Regions from separate parts of the Yersinia sp. SCPM-O-B-9106 (C-191) genome, predicted to be linked through region 2. Evidence: predicted binding sites of a transcription regulator. Region 2 holds the regulator's gene; the other holds the start of a gene.

Region 1 (5,876 bases), 1.6 Mb from region 2:
GTTCGTGAGCAAGGCTTCGGTGAAGATATCGAAGAACAAGAAGAAGGTTTACGTTGCATTGCTGTGCCGGTTTTTGACCGTTTCGGTGTCGTCATTGCGGGTTTAAGTATTTCATATCCGACGTTGCGATTCTCTGAAGATAGCAAGAGTAATATTGTGAAATCTTTGCATCGCGCTGCACGTAATATTTCTGAGCAAATGGGCTATCGCGATTATCCTTTCTGAGGAAATCTCTTTTAGGGTAAATACTGTATAATTATTGGATATTTTAAGTCAGCTGTTAATTATAACTATTTATTCCTTCCTTCCCATATTCCAAACGGCTCCTCTCATCAGGAGCCGTTTTTTATTAGTATCATAGGTAATATCACCATCAACTAATTTATAGATATAAGTATTATCTGATGATATTACTTATCATTTGCACATACTGTTGACGAGCCATTTAATTTAGTGGGTTCACTATAACCGTGCTTAAGCATCATTACAGGGAGAAAAAGATGAGGAAGTTATTAAGCATAGGGTTATTACTGCTGTTGGCGGGCTGTAGTAACTCTCATCGTGATGGCTCGCATAAATTGATTGATCGTGGTGAGTATAAAGTGGATACCAGTATCCCTTCTGTTGCTCAAAATACGCGCGTGAGGTTTTTGGTTCTTCACTACACCGCAACAGATGATGCAGAATCACTGAGATTACTGACACAAGGTAATGTTAGCGCCCATTATTTGGTCAAAACACATCCAGATAACCTTGATGGTAAACCTATCGTTTTACAATTGGTTCCTGAATCTGAGCGCGCTTGGCATGCCGGTGTTAGCTATTGGCATGGGCGTAATAGCCTCAATGATACCTCGATAGGCATTGAAATCGTCAATAAGGGCTTTACTGAGAAGATGTTGGGTCGGCAGTGGTATCCGTACAACGAATCACAGATTCAATTGATTGAGCGGCTAACCAAGGACATTGTTGAGCGTTATAATATTGACCCAACGGATGTTGTTGCCCATAGCGATATTGCACCACAAAGAAAGTCAGATCCTGGGCCGTTATTTCCATGGAAGCGTTTAGCGGAACAGGGCATCGGGGCTTGGCCTGATGATGCGACGGTTACAAAGTATATTGATGGTCGAAATAAAAAGGATCTCGCATCTGTCGCCATTATCCAGCAGGCATTAGCGCGTTATGGTTATCAAATCCCCCAAAGTGGCGAGCTGGATGATGAGACCAAACACGTTATTGAAGCATTTCAAATGCACTTCAGGGCGCAAGATTTTAGTGGTGTACCTGATGTAGAAACGGAAGCAATTGCATTGGCATTGGTTGAAAAATATCGTCCCCTTCATCCTTGAGGCCGCAGGGGGTTAGTTGTTCTCAGTCTTTTAAAAACAAAAAGCCAGTCACAGATGACTGGCTTTTGAGGACTCATCAGCGATGTTTATTGATGGGCTAAATCGCCATCATCTTCACTGTTAAGAATGTCTTTATCTGTTTGTTTCATCAATTGGCTGGTAATCGTACCGGCAGTCATTGAGCCGCTGACATTCAAGGCGGTGCGCCCCATATCAATCAATGGTTCAACAGAGATGAGCAAAGCAACCAAAGTGACGGGCAAGCCCAACGCAGGTAATACGATTAGCGCGGCGAAAGTCGCGCCACCGCCAACACCGGCAACACCGGCAGAGCTGATGGTGACAATGCCGACCAGTGTGGCAATCCAGATTGGGTCAAGTGGGTTAATACCCACGGTTGGCGCAACCATCACGGCCAACATTGCAGGATACAAACCAGCACAGCCATTCTGGCCGATAGTCGCCCCAAAAGACGCGGAGAAACTGGCGATAGATTCTGGCACACCCAAGCGGCGAGTTTGTGCTTCCACATTCAACGGGATACTGGCAGCACTGGAGCGGCTGGTAAATGCAAACGTCAGCACAGGCCAAACTTTGCGGAAGAATTTCAGCGGGTTAATGCCAGTGAAAGACAGCAGCACGCCATGTACCACAAACATAATGGCCAAGCCGAGGTAAGAGGCAACAACAAAACTGCCCAGCTTGATAATGTCTTGGATATTAGAACCGGCAACCACTTTGGTCATCAAGGCCAGTACGCCGTAAGGGGTCAGTTTCATCACCAGACGCACCAGCTTCATCACCCAAGCTTGCAGGGTGTCGATAGCCACTAACACGCGTTGGCCTTTTTCTACATCATCTTTCAGTAATTGCAGGGAAGCTATTCCCAGGAAAGTGGCAAAGATAACCACACTGATGATTGAGGTTGGGCTAGCGCCGGTTAAATCGGCAAATGGATTTTTCGGGATAAAGGACAGAATCAGTTGAGGGACTGTCAGGTCAGTCACTTTACTAAGATAATTGCTTTCGATAGCACTCAAACGCGCTGATTCTTGTGTACCTTGCACCAGACCATCGGCCGTTAAGCCAAACAGATTAGTGACCAACACACCCACCAGAGCTGCGATTAATGTGGTGAATAGCAATGTGCCAATAGTCAATACACTGATTTTACCCAAAGAAGAGGCATTGTGAAGTTTGGCAACCGCACTTAAAATTGAGGCGAATACCAGCGGCATAACAATCATCTGCAGCAATTGCACATAGCCATTACCGACGATATTAAACCAAGTGATCGACTCTTTCAGTAGCGGATTATCTGAGCCATAGACCCATTGTAGCCCCAGACCAAATAGCACACCCAGCCCCAGACCGGCCAAGACTTTCTTGGACAGACTCCATTGTTTATGCCGGGTTTGTGCCAACAGTAATAGCAGTGCCACAAATAACAGCACGTTAATCACAAGCGGTAGGTTCATCCCCAAATCTCCAAATTATTATTTTAAATACTGGCCACATATTCTATGTCTATTTTTATCTAGAATAGAGCCACGCACAGGCAACTGCGCAAATTAGTCGCGTATGTTAGCAGTTACTTAGGAAGCTCACTTATACTCAAAAAGAATTTTATATAATTTTTTTACCTTATTTGTATGTAATTCATACAAATTGGGCATTATTCACACACTAAAATGTGATCATAATCTAAAATTCTTCAATTGCTCCATATAGGATTGTAGCGGAATAGTGGTGTCAGTTTGCCAATAGACGGAAAAACAAACTAATAGGACACATAATACGCGCTCTAATTGATTGCCTTTTTGTGGGCGTAATATTGGAACAGAAAAACGCCAACGGCATGGCCATAAAAGCGGTACTCCGGCAGGCGTAATCATATCGGCCAATAGATGGCTAAAATAGCCAATAATCATCGCGTGAAATGCATCCGCGGGGATAATCCAGTCACGAGAAATATCCATTTGAAAAAGCGCAATACCGCCGAATACCGCCAACAGGCTATGAGTAAACCCGCGATGACCAAATGCACGAGCAATAGGTGTTGATATCCACTTTAGTCGCTGACCAAGGATTGATTTGGGGTGATCAATATCTGGCAGCAGGGAAGTTAGCAGGGTGCCAGGGATAATATGCCACCAATCGCCATGCGCCAGTTCAGGGGTGAGGCCGACTTTCTTGGCAAAAATAACGCAGGCGACAGAAAAAATAAGGTGTCCTTCCCCTGTCATACTTGAATTCCGAATCTGTAGCTGTTGATTTATCCAGTATATGAGATTTTTAATGGCATGAATAGCCGTTACGCTGTAACTAAATGTCTCATTTTTCGTGGATTAAGGAAATGTCATTTAACCTGAGGTTTTGTAATGGAAATATCGGGTGTTGGGCTGAAATAGTGGCGTCAGACAGGGGCAACTTTGGAACGGCCATGGCTCACACTAGGGGGGGCTTAAAAAAGGGGAAAAGCAACTGGGAGTCAGCTTTTCCCCAAAGTCATACGGTAGGGCATAATTAACAAATAATGATGAGGGTACTAATAACTACAGATCTATTAACAACTACAGATCCATTAACAACTACAGATCTATTAACAACTACAGGTTTATTAATATCGACAGGTCTATTTACCCGGTCAAAATTAGAAGCTGTACTGCACACCTACGCGGTAACGAGTTTGGCGTTCGTCGGTTGCTTTACTACCAGGGACGTTACCGATAGCAACGTAGGGTTTCCAGCTTTTATCCCATTTGTAGGCGATTTTTACATCATGTGCCCATTCGTATTTTTCTTTATTTGCCAGAATTTCGTCTTCAGATTTCTTGTAGTTCAATTCATATTCAGCTGAATAGTCTTTCAAGAAATTATAAGCAAACAGCATGGTAAACTCATGGCCTTTCTCAGTTTTTTTAGTCTGAGCAGGTTGGTTACGTTTGTAATATGGGCGGTAACGTAGGGATGTTGAAAAATCATCAGTGAAAGCCACTTTACCGCGCACATATGGACGGTAATTATTGGAGTCAGAGGTTGAATCTAATGAGAATCCTGGTTCAACTTGGAAAGTTTTGTTGATTTTGTAAACATAGCTGGCAACGACTTCGGTGCCATTACTCACTTGTTCATTGAATGGTTTATTCGGAGTGGTGTCAGAACTGTGCTGGCCCCATTTCCCTTCTAAAGACAAGCCAAAGCCATTGGCAAAGCGGTTGGAAAATAGCAAACGATCTTTATGGTCAGATTTACTGGTGTCTTTCATTTCGTGCCGGTAGTCAATTGTTGTTGCAACAGAACTAAAGCTGATTACAGATGCCACTGCCAGAGTTAGTAATTTAAATTTCATTTTTATATAATCCCAGAGTTATGGTTATTTAAATCAAAATCAATTAACAATTCTATAAAGATCAACATACGACTAAAAATCAATTTCACGAACAAAGAAACAATGTTTCATTTATTGTGAATGCATATTCTATTTATATTAATAATTATTTTTGTGATCCAAGTCTGTGTTAGTGATTAATTTTTTAAACAGATATTAAATTGTGATGTCGATCTAATTGACTATTACTTTTTTTAAAACGAAATAACCCCGCCAAATTAATGGCAGGGTTTAATAGGGACTTAAGTTAAATTGGTTTATTAACGCATGGCACGTTTGAGAATACGGTCACCTTGTTTGTTAAAGTATTCTGCAGTTTCTTGTACAGTCTTCTGACCATAATCTATATATTGGATGGCATCACCGAATAGTGAAACAATCTGCGGGTCATCAAAGTATGGTGAAGTTGTCATTTTGTGTGGCAACTCCAATGCCATACTTAAACCGGCAACAGAAGGATCTTCATCTTTAATTACGCCGGTTTCGCGTAGTTGAGCCACCGCCGCTGCACTTAATGGTACGCCACGCTCCAGACCTAATGCTTCAATCCCTTCTGGGCTGTTCAACAAGAAGTTGATTAACATAGCACTTTCTTGTGGATACTTAGTTGATTTACCAATGGAAAGCATCTGCGCTGGTTTAAAGAATAAGCCAGCATCTTTTGCTCCTGGCAGCATCGGATATGGACCAAGCACCAGTTTAGCGGGTTTGGTCAAGTTATCAGAATACTTAGTTATAGTGGAGTTCCACATATAAGTACCTGCCCATTCACCATTAATCCACGGCTTCATTTCATACATATTACTCTTGCCGAATGAAGCATAGTATTTGGTAGATGGCATAACATGATTATCGACCATGGTTTTATACATGGTAAAGAATTCGACCCACTGTTCTGGCGTGTAGGCAAATTTCTTATTAGCTTCATCAATGGTTGGAATGTTGTATTTTTGTGTCATATAAGAGCGGATTAACGCTAAAGTATCTTGATGCTCTAATACTACTGGATAATATTGGTCACCCAGTTTTTCTTTAAATACTTTACCTGCAGCAAGCAATTCATCCCAAGTTTTAGGATATTCTACGCCAGCTTTAGCCCAGGTCGCATCATTGAAATAGAAGATACGTGCAGT
Region 2 (5,876 bases):
AGCCCAACAATTCCCGCTAAGTGATGCTCGCCGTGCCCATAAAATATTAGAAAGCCGCCAGACAACCGGCTCCAGTCTGTTGATCTCTTAATTTCCTGCTGCAATAATGGATAATAAATATTATTATCCATTATAAATTATTAAAAAGTTATTTTTTTATTATTTTCAGACCGCTGACTACTGAAGCCCAATTGCTCTGATTGCATTATCTATATACTCTCAATGTGTAATACTGAAGCAACATTATTCATTACATATACTGAGGTTTTAATTATGCATGATTCAGAAATTAATAGAGATATAAAAACACTATTGAATGCTTTTTATTGTGATAATAAAATTAACAATGAAGAATTCCAAATACTGCGAGATTTCGCTGATCAAAAATTTGATTTGTTACTTGATAAATTCAATAAAAACAATAATCTGTCAGCATTTCAAAAATCTGCTGATGTTACCGTTCAATTGATGCAACAAAGTTTTTTTGATGTAAAAGAAAAATGTCAAAATGAAGAAGATAAGAAGTTGGCCCAAGAAGCATTTGTCGCACAAATAGTTTATATTATCGCCAACTACAATCGATTTTTTACTAACCTTTAATATTAGTGATTGAACCTTTCATTCATGTCGTTAAATTATTCAATATTTTGACTCTTAATTATTTGATATTTTATATACTGAGTATCTAATCATCTATCTTACGCTATAAAAGTAAGAATCAGAGCCTCTATTATTCGAGGCTCTGATTTTACTGTTTCATTGATGCATTTGTAGGGGTACGGCTAGGTATTCTGTCAGAGCCATGTTCACTTAAATGAACCTGCCGTTTATACGGCTATTTTTACCTCTGACAGGGATGAAAATGTGATAACAAATCGTGTTGGGTAGCATCCTAGCAAGCCCGTTTAGGAAAAAACACGTTTTCCTAACAATTCATGCAACTAAACTTTCAGCCTGTGATCACTCCCGCAAGAAAGCAAAATAATCAGTAGCGGCGTATTGCCGGTTTCTGCATTGAGCGCCAGATCCAGACCACCACCACGGCTAAAATCAACCATGGCAGCAACTTAATCATCATCACAAATAAGCCGCCCAACATCATAAAAGCAGCGGCCACCAATAATGCAGCGAAGATACCCAACAAGGAGATGCCGGTTGCCATCAACATGATGAAAAAACCGATAACAAAGAAAATTTCTAACATGGCTGGCTCCTTAATTGCTGTTTAATCCCCTGTAAATGCATCACTTACACAGTGATCTCGACAGAGATTTTATCAACGGTTTACCAAGATACAGTACAAGAAACGTGCCAACCCAGAGCAAGCAGATAACATATTGAATTTATTACTTATAGACAAAAAATTGCCTGCCAGGGAAATAGGCAGGCATGGTCAATTTCGCTAACTTGTAGTTAATTTATTACAGTGAACTGTGCTGCGGGCGGATGACCAGCGCTAGCGCCTGTTCTACCACAGATACATCAGCACCGGGCTTATGCGCATTTTCACTCAGATGACGACGCCATTGGCGCGCGCCAGGAATTCCCTGGAAAATACCCAGAATATGGCGGGTTATATGGCCTAGATAAGCGCCGCGTGACAGCTCTTGTTCAATGTAAGGATAAAGCGCTTCGATGGCTTTCACACTGTCAACCACTGGCGCATTCGGATCAAACAGTTCGCGATCCACTTGGGTCAAAATGCTGGGGTTTTGGTAAGCTTCGCGCCCCATCATCACCCCATCAAGATGCTTGAGATGTTCTTTGGCTTCAGCCAGCGTTTTGACCCCACCATTAATGGCAATGGTCAGTGCCGGGAAATCACGTTTAAGCTGATAAACTCGCTCATAATCCAGTGGCGGTACTTCGCGATTTTCTTTCGGGCTGAGTCCTGAAAGCCAAGCTTTACGAGCATGAATAGTGAAAATATCACACTCACCACGGCCTGCGACGGTTTGCACGAATTCACACAAGAACTCATAGCTATCCAACTCATCAATACCAATGCGGGTTTTCACCGTTACCGGAATAGAAACCACATCACGCATTGCTTTAATGCAATCAGCGACCAGATTGGCCTCCGCCATCAGGCAAGCCCCAAAACGGCCATTTTGCACCCGATCAGAGGGGCAACCGACATTAAGATTTATTTCATTATACCCACGAAGCTCTGCCTGTTTGGCACAATGCGCTAAGGCCTGCGGATCACTGCCACCCAGCTGTAATGCCACGGGATGGTCTTGCTCACTATAAGCCAGATAATCCCCTTTGCCGTGGATAATGGCACCGGTGGTCACCATTTCGGTGTACAACAAAGTCTGTTTAGTTAACAAGCGATGGAAATAACGGCAATGGCGATCTGTCCAGTCGAGCATCGGCGCGACGGAAAAACGTTGCAGGGGATAACTTGGCTTTTCGGCCTGAGTGCTGGAAAAAGTCTGAGCTTCGTGCATTTACTGTGGTTTCATCGGTTATGACTGCATCAATTGCCCATTGATATTACTTATTGAGCAAACTAAACAATGGGAAGGAATCAGGGATTATAACATAGAACTTTACGATGACTGCCTGAGTGATAGTTGTAGCGCAAAGAGTGAAAATTTGCCGCTAACTGCTGCGACTTGCCAAAATTTTGACACTCCGTGGCTCCTCGTTTTTTCATCTATCGGCGATTATCAGTAAATATGATAAAATCGATACTATTCGAATGCTGCGGGATGTATATGATGAACCCTATCAATCAGGAAAAGCTGCTTGCCCAGGCGGAGAGCCTGTGCCAACAACGTAACGTCCGGCTGACACCGCAACGTCTTGAAGTATTACGATTAATGGCACAGCAGCCCGGTGCAATCAGCGCTTATGACCTGTTAGATCTGCTGCGTATTTCTGAGCCGCAAGCAAAACCACCCACAGTTTATCGCGCTTTGGATTTCTTGTTGGAACAAGGGTTTATTCACCGCGTAGAATCAGCGAACAGCTATGTGTTGTGTCATCATTTTGAAGAACCAACTCATACTTCTGCGCTTTTCATCTGCGATCGCTGCAAGATTGTGACAGAACGCACCACAGTCGGCATCGAAGAAGCCTTGGCGCTGTTAGCAAAACAGTCGGGTTTTACCCTACGTCATAGTGTGGTTGAGGCTCATGGTTTATGTGCGGAATGTGGAGAAGTTGAAGCCTGTGAAAGTCATGAACATTGTGACCACGACCATTCTATTGTGACGAAAAAGAAATAACCTTCTGGTGATAAAATCAAACTGTCGCTAGAAAGGCGGCAGTTTCGAAGGGAACCCACTTATAAAAAATTTACCGCCTATATCCAATATAATGGATGCGGTTCATCATATATAGAATAGGTGGGAAATAATAAAATATAAGTAAGACACTTCCTTGTGTCCATATCGATATAAATACAGGAGTAGCAGAACATCCTCATTAAAAAAATCATCACTCTACGATGCAATAGAAATTAACACTCTACTAATAGAATGTGCCATTTAATAAAATGCATTCTGAAAAATGAGAGCCACGATAGATTTATATCAATATCAGTTTAAATCCATTTAACGCTGTTACCAGCGATATTTACTGTGGTCTTCCCAGGCTTTAACTTCTTTCTCGGCTTGCTCTTTCTGATAGCCGTATTTCTCCTGGATTTTACCCACCAACTGGTCACGCTTACCTTCAATGACGGTCAGGTCATCATCAGTCAGCTTGCCCCAATTCTCTTTAACTTTACCTTTAAACTGCTTCCAGTTACCGTCGACTTGATCTTTATTCATAATATCTCCGTTACCTTAAGATTCGTCAGTTTATTTAATTCAACACGGTAAGTATATTTACTCCCTAAAAACAAATTTAATTTAAATGAGTTATTCACAGTCATAATTTAAATTAAATATTGTTGCTTCGCTTACCGTATGAATAACTATAGCAAAGGATACTGACAATCAAAGTAAGATTAATATTAATCACTGTCACCATGGCAATAAACAGGAAATAAAAACTCGTAATTTTCAGTTAAAACAGCAATTAATAAGTTATTATCAGAATATTCTCAAACTAGATTGAGTTAAGTATTAGAGGAATTAAATGCTTTATATACCCTTCCATTGAAGGGTATATAAATAAACGTTAAAATCAGATCCAGTCGCCATTGCGGATGACACCAACAGCCAAACCTTCAATAGTGAAACTTTGCTCACGCAGATCGACAACAATCGGCTGAAACTCACTATTTTCTGGGAGAAGTTGTACGATATTACCTTGTTTTTTCAAACGTTTTACCGTCACTTCATCATCAATTCGCGCAACAACCACTTGCCCATTACGCACATCTTGAGTCTTATGTACCGCCAATAAGTCACCGTCCAGAATACCGATATCTCTCATCGACATCCCATTAACCCGCAGCAAAAAATCTGCACTCGGCTTAAACATGGAAGGATCAACTTTGTAATGCCCTTCGATATGTTGTTGGGCTAACAGCGGCTCACCTGCGGCAACCCGACCAATCAGTGGCAGGCCATCTTCTTCTTCCATCAATAAACGGATACCACGGGAAGCGCCGGAGACAATCTCAATAACGCCCTTACGGGCCAGTGCTTTTAAATGCTCTTCAGCGGCGTTAGGAGAGCGAAACCCCAGACGCTGCGCAATTTCGGCACGGGTCGGTGGCATACCTGTTTGCGCTAGGTGGTCGCGCACCAGGTCATAAACCTCTTGCTGTCTGGTAGTAAGTGCTTTCATTCCGCCCCCTGTTTGTTTATACAGTCTTGCTGTGAGTATATACAGGTAAGCAGGTATTGGGAACCAAAGAGTGAATAAAAACAGGGATTAATCACTGTTTACATCAACAGCATTGATTAACCAGCATGTTGCCAAAGCACAGTTATCCATATAAATAGCGCCAACAAGATGGCCAGAGACACGGCGGCAGAGCCCATATCTTTAGCCCGGCCTGATAGTTCGTGGAATTCACTGCCGATGCGGTCCACCACGGCTTCGATGGCACTATTAATGATTTCGATAATAATCACTAAAACAACACTGCCAATCAATAAAATCCGTGTGATTGCATCTACATCCAGCCAGAAGGCCAGTATGATAGCGAGTATGGCGGCCACCATTTCTTGCCGAAATGCGGCTTCATTTTTCCAAGCTGCGGTTAAGCCTTTAACAGAATAACCCGCTGCTTTATAGATTCGGATTAACCCTGTTGATTGGTTCGCCATATTTTATTGCCTTTATCTTAAGTTAATGATGATTTTTGCCGTTTTCTGTTGTCTCATCACCACAGATCTCAAAACCACTTTCTGGTATCCTTGCGACGAATTGCTAACAAGAGGCTTCATGTAGTTATGTCAGGTTGGCGTAAAATATATTATAAGTTGTTGAATTTACCACTTAAACTGTTGGTAAAAAGCAAGGTTATTCCGGCAGATCCTGTGACTGAGTTAGGGTTAGACCCGTCTCGTCCTATTCTGTACGTTTTACCTTACAATTCTAAGGCTGATTTGCTGACTTTGCGAGCGCAATGTCAGGCGCAGGATCTGCCCGACCCATTGATTCCATTGGAAATCGATGGCGTGAGCCTTCCCAGCCATGTCTTTATCGATAACGGCCCGCGGGTGTTTCGCTATTACGCCCCGAAACAGGAGTCGGTCAAGCTATTCCACGATTATCTGGATCTGCATCGCAATAATCCGGAGCTGGATATCCAAATGCTGCCGGTCTCGGTGATGTTTGGCCGCTCTCCGGGGCGTGAAGGCCATGGTACGCCACATCTGCGCGTGCTAAACGGCGTGCAGAAATTCTTTGCTGTATTGTGGCTGGGCCGCGATAGTTTTGTGCGCTTTTCGACCACGGTATCACTG

The links. Region 2 encodes LexA, which represses DNA repair genes until DNA is damaged. Its sites were predicted from a motif close to TNCTGTATGTACATACAGNA; they were not measured.
Region 1: the regulator LexA is predicted to act here: its motif matches at 3,618-3,637, upstream of OP863_RS11040 (metal-dependent hydrolase).

Annotation. Positions count from the first base shown of each region.
Region 1 is NZ_CP110791.1:2,400,339-2,406,214, reverse strand. Features, by position in the region: gene kdgR (DNA-binding transcriptional regulator KdgR) at 1-225, shown strand, start outside; gene OP863_RS11050 (N-acetylmuramoyl-L-alanine amidase) at 501-1,352, shown strand; gene OP863_RS11045 (L-cystine transporter) at 1,439-2,830, opposite strand; gene OP863_RS11040 (metal-dependent hydrolase) at 3,050-3,598, opposite strand; gene OP863_RS11035 (oligogalacturonate-specific porin KdgM family protein) at 4,006-4,704, opposite strand; gene OP863_RS11030 (ABC transporter substrate-binding protein) at 5,004-5,876, opposite strand, start outside.
Region 2 is NZ_CP110791.1:3,983,014-3,988,889, forward strand. Features, by position in the region: gene OP863_RS17995 (quinone oxidoreductase) at 1-91, shown strand, start outside; gene OP863_RS18000 (hypothetical protein) at 274-600, shown strand; gene pspG (envelope stress response protein PspG) at 986-1,204, opposite strand; gene dusA (tRNA dihydrouridine(20/20a) synthase DusA) at 1,422-2,453, opposite strand; gene zur (zinc uptake transcriptional repressor Zur) at 2,727-3,236, shown strand; gene OP863_RS18020 (CsbD family protein) at 3,573-3,782, opposite strand; gene lexA (transcriptional repressor LexA) at 4,141-4,749, opposite strand; gene OP863_RS18030 (diacylglycerol kinase) at 4,866-5,234, opposite strand; gene plsB (glycerol-3-phosphate 1-O-acyltransferase PlsB) at 5,361-5,876, shown strand, end outside.